4 regions of the Mucilaginibacter sp. 21P genome follow, and region 4 is predicted to be linked to each of the others. Evidence: riboswitches for the same ligand, from Rfam matches in the RefSeq annotation. Region 4 holds a riboswitch; each other region holds the start of a gene.
The links. A riboswitch is a leader RNA that binds a small molecule or an ion and turns the genes downstream of it on or off. The one in region 4 is predicted to bind S-adenosylmethionine.

Region 1: another riboswitch for S-adenosylmethionine. It lies ahead of INP83_RS19875 (peroxiredoxin); the one in region 4 lies ahead of INP83_RS10345 (cysteine desulfurase family protein).
Region 2: another riboswitch for S-adenosylmethionine. It lies ahead of metH (methionine synthase); the one in region 4 lies ahead of INP83_RS10345 (cysteine desulfurase family protein).
Region 3: another riboswitch for S-adenosylmethionine. It lies ahead of INP83_RS15230 (O-acetylhomoserine aminocarboxypropyltransferase/cysteine synthase family protein); the one in region 4 lies ahead of INP83_RS10345 (cysteine desulfurase family protein).

Annotation. Positions count from the first base shown of each region.
Region 1 is NZ_CP063061.1:4,460,511-4,464,697, forward strand. Features, by position in the region: gene INP83_RS19865 (DUF5996 family protein) at 1-439, opposite strand, end outside; tRNA gene INP83_RS19870 (tRNA-Cys) at 864-934, opposite strand; gene INP83_RS19875 (peroxiredoxin) at 952-1,587, opposite strand; SAM riboswitch class I at 1,730-1,842, opposite strand; gene INP83_RS19880 (cellulase family glycosylhydrolase) at 2,138-3,208, opposite strand; gene INP83_RS19885 (PAS domain-containing sensor histidine kinase) at 3,635-4,187, shown strand, end outside.
Region 2 is NZ_CP063061.1:431,139-435,325, reverse strand. Features, by position in the region: gene metH (methionine synthase) at 1-2,119, opposite strand, end outside; SAM riboswitch class I at 2,270-2,381, opposite strand; gene INP83_RS01720 (glutaminyl-peptide cyclotransferase) at 2,506-3,591, opposite strand; gene INP83_RS01715 (YraN family protein) at 3,598-3,966, opposite strand; gene dnaG (DNA primase) at 3,966-4,187, opposite strand, start outside.
Region 3 is NZ_CP063061.1:3,404,214-3,408,400, reverse strand. Features, by position in the region: gene INP83_RS15240 (homoserine dehydrogenase) at 1-139, opposite strand, end outside; gene metX (homoserine O-acetyltransferase) at 139-1,194, opposite strand; gene INP83_RS15230 (O-acetylhomoserine aminocarboxypropyltransferase/cysteine synthase family protein) at 1,283-2,596, opposite strand; SAM riboswitch class I at 2,831-2,943, opposite strand; gene INP83_RS15225 (PLP-dependent aspartate aminotransferase family protein) at 3,075-4,187, opposite strand, start outside.
Region 4 is NZ_CP063061.1:2,259,043-2,263,229, forward strand. Features, by position in the region: gene katG (catalase/peroxidase HPI) at 1-337, opposite strand, end outside; gene INP83_RS10345 (cysteine desulfurase family protein) at 642-1,772, opposite strand; SAM riboswitch class I at 1,842-1,951, opposite strand; tRNA gene INP83_RS10350 (tRNA-Cys) at 2,297-2,367, shown strand; tRNA gene INP83_RS10355 (tRNA-Cys) at 2,383-2,454, shown strand; gene INP83_RS10360 (SusD/RagB family nutrient-binding outer membrane lipoprotein) at 2,658-4,112, opposite strand; gene INP83_RS10365 (SusC/RagA family TonB-linked outer membrane protein) at 4,117-4,187, opposite strand, start outside.

The DNA of each region.
Region 1 (4,187 bases), 2.2 Mb from region 4:
TATGCATAGCCTCGGGGTTATACAAACATGGTGCAGTATTTTCTGCAAAAGGAATAGCCGTTTGCAACTCGTTTGGTACGGCATAGATCTCCACGTTAACACATACGGCCTTCAGCTTATCCATCAGCGTATGATAAAAATCGGCAATGGTGGCTGCCCCTAACGAGCCTGTACATTTACCACCTGTGCTGGTTGTAATGTGCAGCTGATGGTTCACCAGGTCGAGATCTATCTGAAAAATACCATCCTCGTAAGGGATGCTTCCGGTAGTTAAGCCATTAGCGCTCACATACAAAGTAACCTGCCAGGAGTGGTTTATCCAAGGCGATTTTTTCAAACGTACCTTGCCTATCATCTGCGTCCACATGTGTACGGTGGCAATGGTATCTTTCAGGTAATGAAAATCAAGAACAGGCCAGTTGTGTGTTGATTTGCTCATAATGGTACTACAAGTGAGGGGGAGGAATTGTTGGAGCCTCACCCCAACCCCTCTCCAAAGGAGAGGGGCTTTGTCTTTACCCTCTTTTCGCGCAGCGAAGAGGGGGTCGACAAGCGTAGCGGTGTCGGGGTGAGTTAATTGACGAGTTGACTCACCCCGTCCCTATTGCTATCGGGATGCGCGACCCTTTCTGCTACGCAAAGAGGATGAGGAAATAAGCCATGTCATTGCGAGGAGTCCCGATGGCTATCGGGACGACGTGGCAATCTCCTCGCGTGGCACTAACGCGATGAGATTGCCGCGCTATCGCTCGCAATGACACGGTTCTTTTTTACACGTGTCTTTCTTAAGAAGGATTGGCGTATGCCTAAAAAAGCAATGGGCCTTGCGGCCCAATTACTTTAGTTAGCAGTTTAGTAGTTTGATGCCGCGGGTAGATTCGAACTACCGTGTAAGGTTTTGCAGGCCCTCACCTATCCTCTCGGTCACGCGGCTTAAAATTTTCAGAAGCCTTATTTATTAGGCTGCGGCGTAGTTCTCAGGTAAGGTTTCACCTCTTTGAAACCTTTAGGGAACTTAGCCGGAATATCTTCGGTTTTTATGGCCGGTAACACTACCACATCCTCACCGTCTTTCCAATCGGCCGGGGTAGCAACGCTGTGGTAAGCGGTTAACTGCAACGAATCTATCACCCTTAAGATTTCCTGAAAGTTGCGGCCGGTTGATGCCGGGTAGCTAATGATCAGTTTGATCTTTTTGTCGGGACCGATGATGAACAATGAACGTACGGTAGCCGTTAGCGAAGCATTAGGGTGGATCATATCATAGGCCTCAGAGATCTTACGGTCCTCATCGCCGATAATGGGGAAAGTTACCTCTACGTTCTGCGTTTCGTTAATGTCGTTGATCCAGCCTTTGTGCGATTCAACGTTATCAGTGCTTAAAGCAAGCACCTTTACGTTACGTTTCTCAAATTCGTCTTTTAATGCAGCCGTTTTTCCCAACTCGGTAGTACATACCGGGGTATAATCGGCAGGATGCGAGAAAAGTACCCCCCAGCCATCGCCAAGGTATTCGTAAAGGTCAATTTCGCCTTTTGATGTTTGCGCCTTAAAGTTTGGGGCATCGTCGCCAATTCTTAAACTCATGGTTCTAATTTTTTAAGTTGAATATTTAAACAGCTTTTAAATAAGCCTGCTATTGGTAAAATAGTTTCAATAATATATCCGGAAGTAAGCGATAGATGGGCTGTAACAGTGATATCCTGCGGCAATGCAGGTCGTTTAAATCAGCTTATCTGTCTCAGTACTAATTAGTACAAAGCAGGAATTAGCACCTTTTACCAAGCGGTACAGGTTGCTAAGACTTCGCAGGGCCCTTCCCTCGGTCTTTCTGGATAAGTATATTTAAAGAACGATAACGATACAAAAATAAATAAAAACTACAAATTTGGTAGTCTTTTATTTAAAATATTATAAGTTATTGATAATGAGGGATAAATATTTAAGAATAGCAATACTGACAATTTTTTGTCAGCGTTCACGGTGTTCACAAGTGTTCATGGCGTGAACGTGAACACCTGTAAAAGCCGCTTTAACGACAGTTGATAATGGCAATTTGTCCCATATCAGCTTAAAAACAGAAGGCGATGCGATCAATTGCATCGCCTTCTACCCTAAGACTAACATATAACTAAGCCTATTTGCCGTTCAGTTTTTTGATCAACTCTACCTCTTCAGGCTTGTAAGGAGTACCATCCTTGCGGAAAATATCATGGAACCACTCTTTGGGTTCGCCGCCATTTGGCATTGGGGTGTCCCAGGCATAAATGGTGTTGGTTTTACCGGCTACGAAGCCCCAGTTAAGCGCACCAACATTCTCTTTCTTTAACATGGGCATAACCGTTTCAAAGCGACTGTTGCGCGTGCGGGCCATGTATTCGGTACAGATCAACGGCCTGCCGTGTGTTTTCAGCATCTGGATGGTTTTCAAATGCGAAGGCTCCTCAGTGTAATCGTGGTAAGTGATCACGTCAGAATTTAACGCCTGGTAAGCGTTTAGCTTCTCAAACGACCAATCCCACAAACCAACAGATAGCGGCTGTGAAGGGTTTACCGCTCTTGCCCAGGTAAACACTTTTACCAGCAGGTCCATTGAGGCATCTTTCTTTTTAGAGTTGCCCGGCTCGTTGTAAAGGTCCCAAAGCAATATGCGTTTATCGTTTTTAAAGGCGGTCATTACGTCGGTTACGTAAGCTTTTAGCATAGCTTCCTGGCCAGGCGTACCCAGGCGGTTACCCGGATCCTGCAGCCAACCTGAATTATGTACGCCGGTTTTTGGCGCAGGCTGTTTACCAATTTTTGCATCAGCGTTCCAGCAATCATCAAAAAAAACAAACATGGTTTTAATATGGTGCTTATCTGCAATGGCTAAATAATCGTCTATGCGTTTTTTAAAGCCGGGTTTACCCTGTTGCCAGGCAAGACTGTATAAGAACACACGCATAGTATTAAAGCCTATCCCCTCCGCGTAGCCTAATTCTTTGTCTATGGTTTTAGGATCAAAGCTATCAGCCTGCCACATTTCTAACTGGTTGATAGCCGTGCTGGGTATAAAATCAGCGCCGCTCATCCATTTGTGTTGCGCATACCAGGTGTTTGCTTTAGCCGCCGGCCATACTTTGGCTACCGGAGCGTTTTGTGCAATTGTATTAACAGAAGTGGTGCTGATAAATGCCGCAGCAAGGGCTGTTAACAAAGTAAATCTCATAAGTTTTTAAATTGGTAGCGGTAAACTTATAAAAAAATGTCAATAGTACATATATCATAAGAAAACAGATCTGTTGAATCAGCAATATTTGTGATATTAAAAATATTGATAATCATAAAAGTTGTAAAACACTTAAATTAAGTAGCTTGTCGTCTTAAAATATATAGTATTTTTACACGGTTAATTTTAATAACCAAACAGAAAAGCAAACGTATACACGCGATAGTTTTAGCCGATTGAGTTTCGATTTTGTGAGCATGACGAATTGATCAACCCCTCATAAACCAAGGGTTAATCAATTTTACGAAACAAGAAATTCTTGTTTCCCTGCTCGAAATTTTAAACAACAAATAGTTGTACTTGCGGCTTTGGCATATTATTTACAATAACACGGCGTTACAGAATGAATTTTTGATAATTGCGTGAATGACTTTGACAGACGGACATACTTTTGACGGTGAGAGCCTGTCTTATATAGCACATCTTATAGATAACAAGGACATTGGTATTTGGGAGTACCACAACCAAAGCAAAGAGCTTAAATGGTCTAAGGGTTTTTATAATATGTTGGGTTATTCGCCCGGAGAAATTGAATGTTCAAACAATTATTTCTTCGATCATTTACTTTATTACCAGGATAAAGATGCATTCATCAAAGCCACTTACTCCCCAAAACATGATGGTCCACGCGTAGCTCATATCCGCCTGCTTACCAAAAACCAAGGTTACCAATGGTTTGAAAGTACAACTCATCGCCGCGACACAGGTAATGGTAATGTGATGTATGGCTTTCTCACCAACATCAACGCCATAAAACTTGCGCAGGCAAAAAGCGCCGAAAGCGAATTACAGGCTCTTGAGATAGGCCGTATTGCTAAGATAGGTTTGTGGGAGATAGACAGCCGAAGCATGGAGCTTAAATTTAGCCCGGAGGTATATGACATCTTTGAGCTGAGCAATCATATCAAATTAAGCGTTC
Region 2 (4,187 bases), 1.8 Mb from region 4:
CAACGATGTTCATGCCATCCATCAGCGGGCCTTCAATCACTTCCAACGGGCGGGCATATTTCTGCCGGGCTTCTTCCACATCGGCATCCAGGTATTCAACAATACCTTTTACCAGCGAGTGCGACAAGCGTTCTTCAACAGAACCTTTACGCCACTCTTCATCGCGCACCACCTCTTTACCTTTGCTTTTGATAGTATCGGCAAATTCAACCAGGCGCTCAGTAGCATCGGGGCGGCGGTTAAGCAATACATCCTCAACCAGCTCTAACAGGTCTTTCGGGATCTGCTCGTACACCTCCAGCATACCGGCGTTAACAATACCCATATCCAGGCCGGCTTTTATGGCATGGTAAAGGAAGGCCGAGTGCATGGCTTCGCGCACCACGTTATTACCGCGGAACGAGAAGGAAATGTTACTCACCCCACCGCTTACCTTGGCATGTGGCAGGTTTTGTTTTATCCAGCGGGTAGCCTCAATAAAGTCTACCGCGTAATTGTTATGTTCTTCCAAACCGGTTGCAACGGTAAGGATGTTGGGGTCGAAAATAATATCCTGCGGCGGGAAACCAACCTCATCAACCAGGATACGGTAGCTGCGTTCGCAGATCTCTTTACGGCGCTCCAGTGAATCGGCCTGACCGGTCTCATCAAAGGCCATCACCACCGTGGCAGCGCCATAGCTTAATATCTTGCGGGCATATTCTTTAAACTTTTCCTCGCCTTCTTTAAGGGAGATGGAGTTTACAATTCCCTTGCCCTGTAAACATTTTAAACCAGCTTCCAGTACGCTCCATTTTGATGAATCGACCATGATGGGCAGTTTGGCAATATCCGGCTCGCTGGCAACCAGGTTCAGGAATTTCACCATTACGGCTTCAGAGTCGATCATCCCCTCGTCCATGTTAATATCGATAACCTGGGCACCGCCTTCTACCTGCTGTAAAGCAACAGAAAGGGCTTCCTCGTAATTTTCGGCAAGGATGAGTTTAGAGAATTTTGGCGAACCGGTGATGTTGGTACGCTCACCAATGTTTACAAAGTTGGTCTCCGGCGTTAGCGTAACAGCTTCTAAGCCGCTTAGGCGCAAATAAGGCTTTATCTCCGGAATAGCGCGGGGCGGATATTTCGCCGCTTTATCAGCAATACATTTGATATGATCTGGCGTGGTACCACAACAACCACCAACGATATTCACCAGGCCGGCTTTTATGAAATCGTCAACCTGGTGGGCGGTTTCGTGCGGGGTTTCATCATAGGCACCAAACTCGTTAGGCAAACCTGCGTTAGGGTAGGCTGAAATAAACACACCAGCCTTTTCAGATAACTCCTCTAAGTGCGGGCGCATTTCGCGGGCACCCAAGGCACAATTTAAACCAACCGACAATAAATTAGCATGACTAACGGAGTTCCAGAAAGCCTCAACTGTTTGGCCTGATAACGTACGGCCTGATGCATCGGTAATCGTTCCGGAGATCATGATTCCACCCGTAGGGCGGAAAGCTGCGTAATCTTTACCGGCAGCCAAACATTCCTGTTTATATCTATCTATTGCAAATAGTGCCGCTTTGGCATTCAACGTATCAAAAATGGTTTCAACCAATAATACGTCCGATCCGCCATCAACCAAACCGCGTACCTGCTCATAGTAAGCCTCGGCCAGGTCATCAAAGGTAACAGCACGGTAACCCGGGTCGTTTACATCAGGTGATAACGATGCCGTACGGTTGGTAGGGCCAACTGCACCGGCCACAAAGCGCGGTTTATCAGGCGTAAGGGCAGTATATTCATCAGCAGCTTCACGGGCAAGGCGGGCACCCTCGTAGCTTAGCTCGTAGCCCAGATCTTCCATGTGATAATCAGCCAGGGAAATGCGCTGAGTGCTGAAAGTATTGGTTTCGATGATATCGGCACCGGCCTCCAGGTACTCTTTATGTATAGCCTTGATCACATCCGGACGGGTAAGGTTCAACAGGTCATTGTTGCCCTTAAGGTCTGACGGATGATCACGGAAACGCTCCCCACGAAAATCAGCTTCCGTTAGTTCGTACCGCTGTATCATGGTGCCCATTGCCCCGTCAATTACCAGGATGCGTTTCTGTAGTTCTTTTCTAATGTCCATTTTTCGGTATCAAGTAGCGAGTATCAAGTAGCAAGTACCGCATGGATACCATATCATATCTTGCACAAGAAAAAATCCTGATACTTGATACTAATTACTTAATACTACGAAGACTTATTTCGAAAAGTCGGGGTGTTAACGGTTGACTTTCACTTATCTGTCCCGGGCAGTATTGCTGGTCCGGGTAGAATGTAGCACCTTGTTAAGTAACAGGTTGCTAAGACATCGCAGGGTCTAATCCCTCCGTCTTTCTCCATAAGCAGTGCAAAGATGAATAATAATGTTGTAAAGTGCAAATGAAACGGGGTTGCATCTCACAACTATATTTACGTTCATGCTGCGAATCCTAATGAACGTAAAAGGCAGCCCGATGGCTGCCTCTTTTATTATTTTTTGCTGAACTTAACCTGGAACAGCTTATCCCATTTTTTGCCGGTAACAAATATGCGCTTGGTGGCTTTGTCATAAGCGATGCCATTAAGCACATCAGCCTCAATATTACGCTTGCTTGCCGGGTACATATCAGCCATGTTAGCACGCTGCAGTACTGCACCTGTTTTTGGGTCTATCACCAGGATGTTTTCGGTTTTGTAAACATTGGCGTAGATCTTACCATCAATATATTCCAACTCGTTGATCTCGTTAACAGGCCCTTTATCATCATAAACATCAATATAGCCGGTTTGCTGGTAAGTGTCTTTATTCAGGAACCAGATGCGGTTGGTGCTATCATCCATGTAGATCTTATTACCATCGTAGGTCGTGCCCCAGCCTTCAACACCCACGTTGTTATTAAAGGTGTTTTTCAGATCGAACGTCTTGCGGTCAAAAACGTAGCCTATCTTTTCTTTCCAGGTAAGCATCATTATCTTATCGCCGATAACCACAATTCCTTCGCCAAACACCTTAGGGTCGATCATTTTCTGCTGAACAATTTTACCACTTGGCAGGGTCGTTTTTACCAGTTTAGACTGGCCATCGGCAGGCACACCGGCTGGAGGTTGGGCATAACCACCGCTGCTTTCATAAAAGCCGTTGTTGTCATATATCAAGCCTTCGGTGTAAAGACTGGTATCATGCGGAAAAACCTTTTCTACAGTAAACGTTAGCTCCTCCGGTGCTTTTGCGGGCAACAATACGATGTTGGTGGTAACATCCTGCGCAGCGGCGCCGGGTTGGTAAACCTTGGCGGTAATGGTGCGTGCACCTAAACTGAGGCTGTCGGTTTTTAGCGTAACGCCGGTCTGGTCTTTTTTTGAACCGATGCGGGTGCTATCAACCAGGTACACTACAGAATCTATCTTGGCATCCTTCGGGAAATTTACTTTTATTTCAACCTGCTGACCTGCCTTGTAAGTGGTGCCGGCATCAGGGCTAACGGTAAGGTCTTGCTGGGCATTATCGGTATCAGTATGGCAGCCGTAAGCAAGCAGGGAAGCCGCAAAGGCCAGGAGCACTAATTTTTTATTCATTTTGTGTTAGGTGGCAGAAGGCCAAAAGGCATCTTCAATATGTTTTATGGTATGGGTATTATTACGGTTAAAAAGCACAGATATTATGTCAAACCGCACTTCGCCGTTATGGTTCATTAAATAAATGTATTCATCTGCAGCATGGGCCAGCAGGTTTTGCTTGCGGGTATCTACAAAATCCTCGGGCAGGCCAAAGCCCGTGCCGCTACGCGCTTTAACTTCGGTAAATATAATCACCTTGTTTTTATAAGCAATTAAGTCTATCTCTGCTTTGCCGAAAACCCAGTTTTCGTCCAATATCTCGTAGCCGGCAGCTTCCAAAAAAGCTTTGGCAAGTGTTTCGCCTTGTTTACCGAGATCGTTGTGAAGGGCCATTATTTGAGTATAACAGATCCTAAGTAATCCGATATATGTTTCTCTACCTTTTTCATGTGCATGTACTGGTTAAGCAGTATTTCCTGGTCGGCGGCTTCTAAAGTAGTTTGCAGTTGTTTACGCAGGCTCTCCAGTATTTTGCCAACCTTTTGCTTTTTAAGGTGAAAGATAGCCCCAAGGATGGTCGCCTTCATGTTGGCCTGTTCATCTGGTACGAAGAT
Region 3 (4,187 bases), 1.1 Mb from region 4:
GTAAAGAACGGTCTTTCTCAGGGTTTTTGATGGCAATCTTTACGATCTCCAGGTTAAGGTTCTTTGTTTTGATGATATCGTACAGTCCCTGGCCCACAACGCCGAAGCCGAAGAGACCAATGGTAAGTTTTTTGCTCATTAAGCTATTTTTTGTAATTCAATAATTTTTCCCTTTACATCCGTTTTCAGGAAGGATGTGATCACCTTTGTAAGGTCTTCGGTCTCTATCAGGAAACCATCGTGACCATAAAACGAGTCTAATTCGGCAAAAGCCGATTTAGGTATATGCCTGAATAGGTATTGCTGTTCCTCAATAGGGAACAATACGTCTGACTTGATGCCAATTACCAAAGTGCGCGCCTTTACCAGGCCCAAAGCTTTATCAACTCCACCACGGCCACGGCCAACGTTGTGCGAATCCATCGCTTTTGACAAAAACCAGTAGCTGTAAGCATTAAAACGGTTCACAAGTTTTTGTCCCTGGTAGTTTTGATAGCTTGCTGCTTTAAAGCTCTCGGGTATCTCGTCGCTGTCTTCATGTTGAGTAATGCCGTAAGTTTTGTAATTACGGTAGGATAGGAGCGCGATACTTCTGGCTGCTTTTAATCCCTTTGCACCGCCATCTATACTACCTGCCTGGAAGGTACGGTCGGCGTTGATGGCCAAACGTTGCGATTCGTTAAACGCAATGCCCCATGGTGAGTGGTTGGCATTGGTGGCGATCAATATCAGGTTCTTGATACGATCCTGCTCAATAATGCTCCACTCCAATGCTTGCTGGCCGCCTAAAGAGCCACCCAATAATATTTCTATCTTATCGATAGCTAAATGGTCAGCCAGTAACTGGTGAGCTTTTACAATATCCCTGATGGTATATTCCGGAAATGCCAAAAAATAGGGTTGACCGGTTGCCGGGTTGTTGCTTAGCGGGTTAACTGTTCCATATGGCGAACCCAGAACATTAGCACAAATAATAAAATATTCATCAGGGTTAAAATGGTCTTCTGGGCCAAACAGGCCTTTCCACCAGTCGAAAACATCGGAATTTGCAGTGAGGGCATGGCATACCCACACTACATTATCCCGGTTTTTGTTGAGGGTACCGTAAGTATTGTAACCTACTTCAATACCTTGTAGTTTACGGCCCGATTCAAGTTCGAAAGTCCCTGTATAAGTAAAGGTTTGTGTACTCATTTCTTCTTTTTCAGTTATAGAGGAGCGGCTGCCTGGCAACCACTCTCTACAACTATCACTTAAAAACTAAAAAACTATTAAAAGGTCTTTATGCATATGCTAACTGACCGATCTTGACAAATGCCTGCTCAAAATCGGCTTTAATATCATCTATATGTTCAATACCAACGGCAACGCGCAGCAGGGCAGGGGTAACACCGGCAGATAACTGCTCGGCATCGCTCAGTTGTTGGTGCGTAGTTACTGATGGTTGTATAATTAATGTTTTTGAATCGCCTACATTAGCTAAATGACTAACCAATTTAAGGTTATCGATAACGGCCGACGCATTTTCCTGCCCGCCTTTTACTTCAAAAGACAACACAGCGCCAAAGCCATTCTTCAGATATTTTTTAGCGTTGGTGTGGTTTGGTGACGATTCCAGTCCCGGGTAGTTCACTTTTTCTACTTGCGGATGTCGCTCCAACCATTTAGCTAACTCAAGTGCATTATCTACATGGCGTTGTACTCTTAATGACAGAGTTTCCAGTCCTTGGATGTTTAACCAGGAATTGAATGGTGATTGCGAAGGGCCAAAATCACGCAAGCCTTCCACACGGGCACGAATGATGAAGTTGATGTTACCAAAAGGGCCATTGATTCCAAACACGTCATTGAATATCAGTCCATGATAGCCTTCGCTCGGCTCGGTAAATTGCGGGAATTTACCGTTACCCCAGTTGTAATTACCGCCATCAACAATTACACCCCCAATGCTGGTGCCGTGGCCATTTATCCATTTGGTTGTAGACTCCACAACGATGTTGGCACCGTGTTGTAACGGGCGGACCAGGTAGCCACCGGCTGCAAAAGTATTATCTACAATCAGCGGCAGATCATGCTTTTTTGCCAATGCCGCTACTTGATCAAAGTCAGGAATGTTGAAACCGGGGTTGCCGATTGTTTCTACATAAATGGCTTTGGTTTTAGCATCGATGTGTTTTTCAAGATTTTCGGCGGTATCATCCTCGGCAAAACGTACTTCTATACCAAGGCGTTTAAAAGCTACCTTAAACTGGTTATAGGTGCCTCCATACAAATACGGCGAGGTAACAAAGTTGTCGCCGGCTTGCAGGATATTATTTAAAGCAATGAACTGAGCCGCCTGGCCTGATGCTGTTGCTAAGGCCGCTACACCACCTTCAAGAGCGGCAATGCGTTTCTCAAAAACATCAGTTGTCGGGTTCATCAAACGGGTATAGATGTTGCCAAATTCCTTTAAAGCAAAAAGGTTGGCACCATGCTCGGCGTTGTTAAATACGTAAGACGTGGTTTGATACAAAGGAACTGCGCGTGACCTGGTGGTAGGATCTACTTCCTGACCGGCGTGTAATTGTAGGGTTTCAAATTTTAGTGCAGACATGGTAGTATTTTTTAAGTTGATTTAAACTGAGATTAACTGGCGTGCGGATAGAACTATCCTAAGCAGGGTGACACGTATTTTTCAGGAAACAGAAAAAGGGAACGTGTACTGCATCAACAGCAGCAGCAACACATACAAATACAGCCATTAGCAGGGTTGTATACAGTAAACGTACCCGATTGGGTTTGCGATGTGTTTTGTTGGGCTAAATAAATCAGACTTTTCATGACTATTAATTTATATCCCCCGGGTAAATTATTTTCCGGGACAGGAATTGGCACCTTCTGCACCTTGCAGGGTTGCCAGCGGTTCTCAGAGCCTGATCTCTCGCCGCTTCTTTATAAATCAAAATCCGTGTGAGGGAAAATTGATCATGGTATTGCTACCAAATATTGTTTCAAATATAGGGCAATAGGAAAGTATCTTCCAAATAAAATTTTTAAATAATTGAAAAATAAAGATTACGTGAGTGCGAAAATCAAGCCATAGCCTGCTCCAGATCAGCAATCAGATCATCAATATGCTCTAAACCAACAGAGACCCGCAGTAGATTAAATGGTGTTTTGGTATCCGGCCCTTCAACAGATGCGCGGTGTTCTATTAAACTTTCAACGCCGCCTAAACTCGTTGCCTGCGTAAAAATCTTTAAGGAATTGATTACCTTTTTCGCTTCTTCTTCGCCGCCTTTTAGCGTAAAGGACATCATTGCACCTGGCAGTGTCATTTGTTCTTTTGCCACGCTATACTGCGGGTGCGAAGTTGAGCCCGGATACATGACCTGCTCAACCGCCGCATGATTTTCTAAGAAAGTTGCCAAAAGCTGCGCATTATGTACATGGCCTTTTACACGATACGGAAGCGTTTTAATGCTGCGAACCAAATAGTAGCAATCCATTGGAGAGGGTATGGCGCCACCCATGGTTTGCACATTTCGGATCTTTTCCCACCAATCTGTTTTTTCAGCAGTGATCAACGCGCCGCCCATCAGATCGCTATGGCCGCCAAAATATTTGGTGGTAGAGTGCATCACAACATCGGCACCAAGTGTTAGGGGTTGCTGGCATATCGGTGTTGCAAAGGTGTTGTCACATACCACTTTGATATCGTGTTCGCGGGCTATGGCAACCACCTTTTTTATATCGGTGATCTTAAGCAGCGGGTTTGATGGTGTTTCAACCCATATCAGCCGGGTATTTGTTTTAATATGTGACCTTAGCGTTTCTTCGTTATTTACATCAACAAAGTCAAATTCCAGGATGCCGGCAAAAAGCTGCTTTAGCTGGTTGCGTAATCCGTGGTACATGTCATCAGGCGCAATAATGTGGCTACCAGGCTCAAGGGATTGAAAAACGGCCATACCCGCCGCGTTGCCGGATGAAAAAGCAGCAGCTTCAACCCCTTGATCTAACTTCGCCAAAACCTTTTCTAACGCATCACGGTTTGGGTTAGCTGAGCGACTGTACTGATAACCGGAGGAAAAGCCCCCATCGGCATCGCGCTCAAAGGTTGTAGCCATAACAATTGGCTGCACAACTGCTTTAGTTTTAGTGTCTATGTGGTTTCCGCCGTGTATGGCAATGGTTTCTATATT
Region 4 (4,187 bases):
GGCCATCGGTTACGCGGTAAGTACCGGCGCTGTGCCATGCCATACGTATGAATAAGCCGCCGTAATGACCAAAATCTGCAGGCCACCAGTCTTGCGAATCGGTCATCAACGCGTGCAGGTCTTGTTTAATGGCTTCCAGGTCTAATGATTTAAACTCTTCGGCATAGTTAAACTGCTCATCCATCGGGTTGGTAAGCTGCGAATTTTGGCGTAAAATATTCAGCTTAAGCTGGTTTGGCCACCAATCGCGGTTGCGTGTACCGCCACCTGCGGTGTTATGAGTCAAAGTGCCATTGTGGAAAGGGCATTTGCTGATGTCGTTCGAATTGTTTTCCATGTTAAAATTGATTGGTTAGTATCTGATGATTAACAAATGTGAAGGTAGGAGTTAAACAAACACAATACCAATCGAATTTTTCGATAACGAATAGGGAAAAGTTATATGCAGAGCTGTGAGGGGAGTAGAGTTAGGAGCGTTTGCCGATTGACTCACCCCGACATTGCTGACGCTTGTCGACCCTCTCTTCGCTGTGCGAAAAGAGGGTAAGGATAGTTATCCCTCTGGTGCATGCAGCGGAGAGGGTCCGGCGTGGCGCAGACCGGGTGAGTAAATTTAGGTTTTGAAAATATCAGCAGTTGCTTTATGCCGCTAAAGGCTGCAATAAAGCAGATAATACATTTACCACCCGATTAATCTCTTCAGCGGTGTTGAACCGGCTAAATGAGAAACGTACGGTGTGACGCCCCGGACGAATTTTTAATGCCTGTAATACGTGTGAGGCGGCCCCGGTTGAGCAGGCACTGCCACCGGATACTGCTATGCCTTGTTCGTCCAAACATCGCAGCAGATCGTCCCCGGTATTGGGCAGGCAAACGCTAAGCACCGTGTATAAACTTTTATCTGCGTTGGCAGAATTGCCATTAAAGCTAACGCCGCTGATATTATCTAACAAGCCTGCCACCAACTGGTCTTTTAGTGATTGTATATATAGTTGATGTTGATCCAGATCGGCATAAGCCAGTTGCAGCGCTTTAATAAGGCCTACTATGCCTGCTATGTTTTCTGTACCGGCGCGTAATTTTGCTTCCTGACCGCCGCCGTGCAGCAGTTGGGTTATGGGAGACTCCTTGCGGCAGTATAAAAATCCCACGCCCTTTGGCCCGTGAAATTTATGTGCCGATGCTGCAAGATAATGAACCTTCAGCTTTTGCAGATCATGAACGTAGTGACCTATTGTTTGTACCGTATCGGTATGGAAAAGCGCTTTATATTCTTCGCAAAGTTCGCCAATTGCAGCTATATCATTTAAGTTGCCTATCTCGTTATTTGCATGCATTACCGATACAAAGCTTTTTGGATGCTGTTGTAGCAAGCTTTCCAGATGTACAAGGTCCAATGTCCCCTGAGCATCATGTTCGATGTAGCTTATTTTGATCTTACCTTTTCTCTCAAATTGTTGCAGTGTGTGCAGTACTGCATGGTGTTCAAATTTGGTAGTGATAACGTGCTCAACTTCTGCGCCGTAAATAGCCGAATGGATGGCGGTATTGTCTGCCTCGGTGCCCCCGGATGTGAATATGATCTCCTCCGGACTGGCGTTTAATAATTGCGCAATGGTTTTGCGGCAACTATCCAGCGTAGCTTTAACTTCTCTGCCAAACGCATGATGAGATGAAGCATTGCCAAAGTGCTGCAGGTAAAACGGCGTCATGGCTTCAAATACTTGTTTATCTAATGGAGTTGTTGCGGCGTTATCAAGGTAAATTTTCATATGTTAAATAAATTAATGTCTTTATGAAACTTACCAGTTCACCGGGGCTTGGCAGCAGAACGCTGCTATTGCTTATCTTTCTCCATTAATTACAGGAGCAGGATTTAGCACCTTTTACCAAAGTGGTACAGGTTGCTAAGACGTCAAAGGGCCATTCCCTCGGTCTTTCTGGATAAGTTTTAAAGAACGTTTCGACAGCAAATATACAAATAATATATAAAGTCTATAGTTTTATAGATTTTTTTTGATTTTTCATTTTAGGTGTTTACTTTTGTCCTGTCCGATAAGAAAAACAACATGAGCATCAACGCTAAAATATCTACGTCCGCTGTTAAATCAAGCTTCTCTCAAAGGCTTGGTTATTGTTGTTGTTGATTTCGGCATCTCGTTAAAATCTTTTGATTTTATGATTTTATATAATAGGTCGTTTCGGTCTGTGATTCACACTATTTTTCAAACAATAAATATTTTAAAAACAATCTTCTAAAGCCCCTCTCCAAAGAAAAGGGGTGGGGAGAAGCTAAGGTTAGGTGGCCGAGTGGCGAGGCACGGGTCTGCAACACCTGTTACAGCGGTTCAAATCCGATTCTAACCTCTAAATAAAACAAAAGGCGGGGTGGCCGAGTGGTTAGGCGGGCGTCTGCAAAACGCCATACAACGGTTCGAATCCGTTCTCACGCCTCTTTTAAGTTTCTCATCTCAGGTTTATAATTGGTTACAAAGTGCCCCTGCCCAACAGGGGCCTTTGTTGTTTATGTCTGAACCCGAATTGAAAGAATTTGAGGAATAACAGAATTATAAAAATTCAGCAAATTATTTTAATTCGGGTCCATACAAAAAAAGGCTGCGAAATTTCGCAGCCTTTACAATGAAGTTTTTTAATTATCAATTCACATCGAACCATAATTTGGTAGTTAATGCGTCAGCGCCCTGGCTGGCAACTGCAGCTTTGTAGCTGGTGCCATTAAGCGATTGCTCTGTACCGGGGTAGATAAACCTTAGCGGTATCTTGCCTCCAAGTGTACCGGCAACTGCCGGGGTAAGTTGCGGATAATCCAGGCGTCGCCATTCGGCATAAGCCTCTAATCCCTGGCCAAATAGCGCAATCCATTTTTGTTCGCCTATTGATTTACGATAGTTAGCCGCATCATATGCAACGCTGCTTTGAGCCAGGTAGGTGTTTATATCGGCGGTGCCTATACCGTATTGCGTTAATGATGCGGTTATAGCCTGCCTGTACAAATCGGCAGCGTTGCCGGCAATAAAACCGCGTTGGGCAGCTTCGGCCTGGTCAAATAGTACTTCAGCATAACTGATGATCACTGCCGGTGCGCTTGGCGCTAAAAAGTAGGTGCCCGGTTTTGATGTTTTCGTAAAGCCATAGCTGCTGGCATCACCTACCAAAAGTCCGTTTGGCAAGCCAACATAAGTTTGTGGTGTAGCATCCTTTGTTTTGCTGGCATAAACCGGCAGGCGCGGGTCATTTAATGCAAAAAGCTTATCTACAATTGTTTTGCTGATGCGGTAATCATCCCTGGTATCAAACAAATTGCTGATAGGGTTTTGGTTAGGCGATGCCGCGTAAACCAGTTGTGCGGTTTCGCTGTTACTGCTGATGTAACCGCTGCCATCCGCTTGAATGTCGGCCAGTACCTGCTTTGCTTTTTCAGGCTCGCGGTCTGCAATGCGCAGGGCAATACGTAAACGCAGCGAGTTGGCAAATTTTTTCCATAGCAGTATCTGGTTTGCGCCGCTGCTGGTGCCATAGATGATGTCGCCTGCAATTGCAGGACCTGAAGGGCTAAGGAAGGTTTGAGCCGATTTCAGATCATCGAGGATGGCAAAATACACATCCTTTTGTTTGTCGTAAGCAGGTGTCAGGAATTCGTTAATGCTTGCTGCCTGCGTGTAAGGCACATCGCCATAATTATCAGTTAGCAATTGGAAAGCCCATGATCTTAGTACTAAAGCAACTCCTTTATAATTAGGGTTAGCTTGTGCATCGGCAATTTTTACAAGTGCGTTAAGATTCACAACCCCTCTTGAATAACCTGTACCCCAAAGCTCATTAAAGGATGTACTGGTATAGATATACCTGTCGGGGTCGGTATACTGTATCTTGGCCCAGTTTTGTACCCAAAGCAAGCTGGCGTCCATATTATTGGATGTCCCCCAGTAAGTATCTGCCAAAGCTTTTGTTACGCCTGTTAAGATATAATCCGGCTGACCGGTTTCTGACGCGTTTGGATTTTTGTTGATATCCTCAATCGTTTTTTTGCAGGCTGTTGCCGATAAAAGCAGTGTTCCTGATATGATGGTGGCTAAATATTTAATTTTCATTGTTTTAGAATTTGAGGTTCACGTTAAAACCAAGGTTACGTACAGTAGGCAGCGTAAGGTCTTCTAAACCTTGTG